DNA from 2 places in the Streptomyces sp. NPDC012637 genome. Region 2 is predicted to be linked to the other one. Evidence: riboswitches for the same ligand, from Rfam matches in the RefSeq annotation. Region 2 holds a riboswitch; the other holds the start of a gene.
What was found. A riboswitch is a leader RNA that binds a small molecule or an ion and turns the genes downstream of it on or off. The one in region 2 is predicted to bind cyclic di-AMP.
Positions count from the first base shown of each region.

Region 1: it holds a riboswitch for cyclic di-AMP, as region 2 does, so the genes downstream of both, ACFY8W_RS35980 (peptidoglycan DD-metalloendopeptidase family protein) here and ACFY8W_RS20360 (peptidoglycan DD-metalloendopeptidase family protein) in region 2, are expected to answer to the same signal.

Region 1 is NZ_JBIBDS010000012.1:130,446-133,646, reverse strand. It holds gene ACFY8W_RS35985 (FCD domain-containing protein) at 1-411, opposite strand, end outside; gene ACFY8W_RS35980 (peptidoglycan DD-metalloendopeptidase family protein) at 619-1,389, opposite strand; cyclic di-AMP (ydaO/yuaA leader) riboswitch at 1,402-1,566, opposite strand; gene ACFY8W_RS35975 (insulinase family protein) at 1,769-3,136, opposite strand; gene ACFY8W_RS35970 (insulinase family protein) at 3,163-3,201, opposite strand, start outside.
Region 2 is NZ_JBIBDS010000004.1:714,182-717,382, forward strand. It holds gene ACFY8W_RS20355 (SpoIIE family protein phosphatase) at 1-1,028, shown strand, start outside; cyclic di-AMP (ydaO/yuaA leader) riboswitch at 1,231-1,395, shown strand; gene ACFY8W_RS20360 (peptidoglycan DD-metalloendopeptidase family protein) at 1,407-2,504, shown strand; gene ACFY8W_RS20365 (aldo/keto reductase) at 2,572-3,201, shown strand, end outside.

The sequences.
Region 1 (3,201 bases), on a different contig from region 2:
GGCCTGGGCGAGGGTCTCGTGGAACCAGCCGCCGAGAGCCGCCAGGTCCTCGCCGCGGTTGCTCCTGGCCCGCTCCTGGCCCAGTCTGACCAGGCCGCGCAGCACCTTGAGGTGGGCGTCGGTGCGGCGCTGTGCCGCCCGGGCGGCACCCAGCGGCTCCAGCAGGGACCGCATGTCGAGCAGGTCGGCGGCCTCCTGGACGGTGGGCTCGGCGACATGGGCGCCGGCGTGCCGGCGGCTCACCACGAAGCCCTCGGACTCCAGGGTGCGCAGCGCCTCGCGGACCGGCACGCGGGAGACGCCGTAGCGGCGGGCGAGCTGTTCCTCGGTCAGTCTGGCGCCCCGCGCGTACACCCCGGAGACGATGTCGTCCCGGATCGCCGTGCATACCGAGTGCGCGGGAATGCGCATGTCCGACCTCCGAATTCGTCCGCGCGAAACCCCCGTCGGGCGGCGCCTGTCCGGCGACTCTATTGCAGGACGGCGGAATTTCCGATGGCGCCCGGTGACAAAGAACGCAAAAAGCCCCGGCTCTTTTCGAGCCGGGGCTTTCGTGCGGGATCCGTGCGCCGGAACGCGCGGGATACGCGCGCCGGACGCCCGCCTCGGGCGTCCGCGTCAGACGTTGACGCCGCGGGCGCGCAGGTAGGAGATCGGGTTGATGTCGGAGCCGTAGTCCGCGCCGGTGCGCGCCTCGAAGTGGAGGTGCGGGCCGGTGGAGTTGCCGGACGAGCCGGAGACGCCGATCTGCTCGCCCGGGGTGACCTTCTGGCCGACGCGGACGGTGATGGCGGAGAGGTGGCCGTACTGGGTGTACGTGCCGTCGTTCATCCGGATCACGATGTTGTTGCCGTACGCGCCGCCCCAGCCGGCCTCGACGACGGTGCCGGAGCCGACGGACACGACCTTGGTGCCGTAGGCGGCGTGGAAGTCGATGCCGGAGTGGCTGCCGGAGGACCAGAGCGAGCCGCCGGTCTTGTAGCCGGTGCTCACGTACGAGCCGGCGACGGGGAGCTGGAAGGAGGCCAGGCGCTTGCGCTCGGCCTCACGGGCGGCGCGCTCCTTGGCCTCGCGGATCTCCTTGGCGCGGGCCTCGGCCTTGCGCTTCGCCTCGGCGGCGGCCTTGATGCGGGCCTCGGCCTCGACGGCGGCCTTCTCCTGGCCGGCGGCCTGGGCGTCGACGCGCTCGGCGAGGGACTCCTCGGCGATCACCTGGGTGAGGCCGGTGTCCTCGAGGGAGGTGTCGTCCGTGTCGGCGGCGAGCGCCGGGGAGGCGAGGGTGCCGATGACGCCGGTGGTGGCGAGCGTCGCCACGCCGGCGATGCCGGCGCTGCGGCGCGCCATCCGGCTCGGACCACGATGCTTCCCGGTGGCACGGGTGAACGCCATGTAGTGGCTGATCCTTTCCTTCCCTCTCGCCTACCGGGTTAGCTGACGGGTTCGGAGCAGGAAGGTCTCCTACGGGCCCCTCCGCCTGAGCGAAGGCGTCCGATTCACCCCAGGGACTGCGTGTGGGTCCCCGGCTCCCCAGGCTCGCGCCTCAGGGGGACTCGGCGATGACTGTCCGTTGCCGCGGATGCGGCGTCGTGCAACGGCCGGACAGCCGGGTCGACGCTAGGCCGATCTTCTGTCAATCGCCAAACACACTCGCCCGTTTGTAAGACATGCCACAGGGCAGAAGACCACGCTCCTCAGCAATACGGACAAAGGGGAGGACCCCGACGAACGTGGTCGTCGGGGTCCTCTCCGCCGTGTGACAGCGGCTCAATCAGCCGCTGACGACGGTCACTTCACCGATGCCGAGCGCCCGCACCGGCTCCGCGATCTGCGCCGCGTCGCCGACCAGGACCGTCACGAGCCGGTCCACCGGGAAGGCGTTGACCACGGCCGCGGTCGCCTCCACCGTGCCCGTCTCGGCGAGCCGCGCGTACAACTGCGCCTGGTAGTCGTCCGGGAGGTGCTGCTCGACCTGGTCGGCCAGCGTCCCGGCGACGGACGCGGCCGTCTCGTACTTCAGCGGGGCCACGCCCACCAGGTTCTGCACGGCCACGTCGCGCTCCGCGTCCGTCAGGCCCTCGGCGGCCAGGGTGCGCAGCACCTTCCACAGGTCGTCAAGTGCCGGACCCGTGTTGGGAGTGTCGACCGAGCCGCTGATGGCGAGCATCGAGGCGCCGTTGCCGGCGCCGTCGGAACGCAGCACCTGGCCGAAGGCCCGCACGCCGTACGTGTAGCCCTTCTCCTCGCGCAGGACGCGGTCCAGACGGGAGGTGAGGGTGCCGCCGAGGCAGTACGTGCCGAGCACCTGGGCGGCCCACACACGGTCGTGGCGGTCCGCGCCGACGCGGCCGATGAGCAGCTGCGTCTGGACGGCGCCGGGCCGGTCCACGATGACGACCCGGCCGGTGTCGTCGGCCGTGACGGGCGGCATCGGGCGCGGCGCGGCCGGCTTGCCGCTCCAGGCGCCGAGGGTGTCCGCGAGCACCTTGTCCAGGTCGACACCGGTCAGGTCGCCGACCACGACGGCGGTGGCGGCGGCCGGACGGACGTGCGCGTCGTAGAAGGCGCGCACGGCGGCGGCGTCGATCGCGGCGACCGTCTCCTCGGTGCCCTGGCGCGGCCGGGACATGCGCGAGGCGGCCGGGAACAGCTCCTTGGAGAGCTGCTTGGCGGCGCGACGGCCCGGATTGGCCGTCTCGTGCGGGATCTCGTCCAGCCGGTTGCGGACCAGCCGCTCGACCTCGGTCTCGACGAACGCCGGGGCGATCAGGGCCTCGGAGAGCAGGCCGAGCGCTTTGGGGAGCCGGGAGACCGGCACCTCGAGGGAGACCCGTACGCCAGGGTGGTCGGCGTGCGCGTCCAGGGTGGCGCCGCAGCGCTCCAGCTCGGCGGCGAACTCCTCGGCCGAGTGCTGGTCGGTGCCCTCGGACAGGGCCCTGGCCATGATCGTGGCGACGCCGTCCAGGCCCTCGGGCTCGGCGTCCAGCGGGGCGTCGAGGAAGATCTCGACGGCCACCACCTGCTGGCCGGGGCGGTGGCAGCGCAGCACGGTCAGACCGTTGTCGAGCGCGCCGCGCTCCGGGGCCGGGAAGGCCCAGGGCTTCGCGTCGCCCGGCGTGGGCTGCGGGTGGAAGGTCATGCTGGTCAAAGACGTGGCGGCGTCGGTCACCGGTCCGCTCCCTCTTCCTCGTCGCTGTCGGTCCC
Region 2 (3,201 bases):
CGACGCTGGTCACGGGGCTCGCCGCGGTCCTCGCGAGCATCGGGCTGCACCTCTACAACGGGACCGCGGACAGGATCCCGGCGCTGACGGAGACGCTGACGGTCGTCACGGTCTCGGCGCTCGCCGTGCTGATCAACCGGGTGGTGCGGCGCAGCGGGGAACGGCTCGCCTCGGCGAGGGTGATCGCCGAGACGGCGCAGAAGGCGGTGCTGCCCACGCCCGCCGAGCGGATCGGCGGCCTCCAGATCGCGGCGCGGTACGTGGCGGCCCAGGCGGACGCGTTCATCGGCGGCGACCTGTTCGCGGTGCAGGACACCCCGCACGGGGTGCGGATGGTGGTGGGCGACGTGCGGGGCAAGGGCCTCGACGCGGTGGAGGCGGTGGCGGTGGTCATCGGCGCCTTCCGGGAGGCGGCCGAGCAGGAGTCGACGCTGGAGGGCGTGGCGGCGCGCCTGGAGCGGGCGCTGGCCCGGGAGGGCGCGCGGCGGGCGGGTCTCGACGCCTTCGAGGGCTTCACGACGGCGGTGCTGGCCGAGATCCCGGGCGGCGACCGGGTCGTACGGGTGGTCAACCGGGGGCATCCCGAGCCGCTGCTCCTGCACGCGGACGGCGGTGTCGAGCTGCTGCGGCCGAGCGAGGCCGCGCTGCCGCTGGGCATGGGGGACCTGGGCGTGTGGCCGGACCGGGCGGACGTGACGCCGTATCCGCAGGGCGCGACGCTGCTGTTCTACACGGATGGTCTCTCGGAGGCGCGGGACTCGGCGGGGGTGTTCTACGAGCCGGGGGCGCGCCTCGCGGGGCGGATCTTCCCGGGGCCCGAGGAGCTGCTCGACGCGCTGGTGGCGGACGTGCGCCGGCACACGGACGGGGGTACGACGGACGACATGGCGCTGCTGGCGGTGAGCCGCCGGGCGGCGGGGCAGCCGGAGCGGCGGCGGACGATGCCGGTGGTGCCGCCGGACGGGGCCGGGCCGCAGCATCCGGAGGCCCTCTCGTCGCGACCTCGGGCGGACGGTGACCGGCCGTAGTCGACAGGTGTCCCTCCGATAACAATTGACGTAACGTCAGTTCCGGAGTTTGCTCCTGACGCTTTTCTGAGTGGGGGTCAAATCGGGCGATGCCCTCCCAATTCAGCTAATGATCAAGGGGAACAGCTTGGAATCGGGTGGTCGAGTCTATTAACGTTCGATAACGCAGCGCGGTCGTCACAGCCGTCGCAAGAGACGGCACCGTGCGCGCGCGCCGAATCCCGCAAGGGAACCGGGGAACCACCACTTGGGGTGAATCGGGCCCCACCGCACTCGTCCGCCTCGTGCGACCGTGCGGCACAGCCCGTAGGAGACCTTCCTGCTCCGAACCCGTCAGCTAACCCGGTAGGCGAGAAGGAAGGAAAGGAGAGCGCCTCCGTGGCGTCCAACACCCCGGCTCCGCAAGCCCCCTTCGCCTCCTACGACGCCCCCGGCGCGGCGGGCGCCCTGGACGGGGCCGCGGAGGAGTGGAACCCCACCGAGGACTCCCTGCGGGACCGGAACCGCTCCGGCGGACGCCACCGCGTCGTCAAGCAGCGCTCCAACTTCGCCCGTTCCTCCACCGTGCTCGGTGTCGGCGTCATCGCCGCCGTCGGCGCGGGCGGCCTGGCCACCGCCCAGCAGAAGCCTCCGGTCTCGATAGCGCTGCCGGACCTCGACCTGCCCGACGCCTCCGAACTGCCGGGCGTCGGCGACCTGATCGGCTCGGACGCCGAGAGCAAGGGCATCGCGGACAGCGCCGGCAACAACGCCCAGCCGCTCACCGCGCTCACCTACACCACCGCCGCGAACGAGGGCGCCGGCACCGACGGCGCGGACACCCGGGCCGGGACCAGGACGTCGACCGACGCCGGCGAGGCGCTGCGCGCCCGCATCCTCCAGCAGGCCGAGCAGCAGCAGGCCGCCGCGGACGCCGCGGCCAAGGAGGCGGCGGAGAAGGCCGCGGCCGAGAAGGCGGCGGCGGAGGCCGAGGCCAAGGCCGACGCGGCGGAGCAGGCGGCCGCCGAGGCGAAGAAGAAGGCCGAGGAGGAGGCCGCGGCGAAGGCCGAGGCCGAGCGCCTCGCCCAGCTCGCCGCCAGCTACGCGCTGCCGACCTCCTCGTACACGATCACCTCGACCTACGGCCAGGCCGGCTCGATGTGGTCCTCCGGCTACCACACCGGCCTGGACTTCGCCGCTCCCACCGGCACCCCGGTCAAGGCCGTCCACGGCGGCACCGTGCAGTCCGCCGGCTGGTCCGGCGCGTACGGCTACCGCATCGTCCTGGAGCTGGAGGACGGCACCGAGGTCTGGTACTGCCACCTCTCGTCGATGACCGTCGGCGCCGGCCAGTCCGTCGGCACCGGCGAGACCATCGGCCGTGTCGGCGCCACCGGCAACGTCACCGGCCCGCACCTCCACCTCGAGGTGCACACCCCGTCCGGCGACGGCATCGACCCGGCGGCGTGGCTGAACTCCAAGGGCCTGAGCGTCTGACCTGCGCAACCGCGGATCCTGCCGCACCGCCGGAATACGCCCGGTGGTGCGGGAGGTTGATCGACCCATGACTTCTCTTCGCCAGCTGGGCACCTCCGACCTGCACGTCTTCCCGCTCGCCCTGGGCGGCAACGTCTTCGGCTGGAGCGCCGACGAGGCGCAGTCCTTCGCCGTCCTCGACGCCTACGCCGCCGCCGGCGGCAACTTCGTCGACACCGCCGACGTCTACTCGGCCTGGGCCGAGGGCAACGAGGGCGGCGAGTCCGAGACCGTCATCGGCCGCTGGCTCGCCTCCCGCGGCAACCGCTCCGACATCCTCGTCGCCACCAAGGTCGGCTCGCACCCGCAGTACAAGGGCCTGAGCGCCACCACCATCAAGGCCGCCGCCGAGGAGTCGCTGCGCCGCCTCGGCACCGACCACATCGACCTCTACTACACGCACTTCGACGACGAGTCGGTCCCGGTGGAGGAGATCGTCACCGCCCTCGACCAGCTGGTGAAGGACGGCAAGGTGCGGGCCGTCGCCGCCTCCAACATCTCCCCGGAGCGGCTGCGCGCCTCCCTCGACTTCGCCGAGGCCGAGGGCCTCGCCCGCTACGTCGCCCTGCAGCCGCACTACAACCTGGTGTCCCGCGAGACCTACGAGGGCCCGCTCCTCGACACCGCAGCGCAGGCCGGGCTCGCGGCCGTGCCGTAC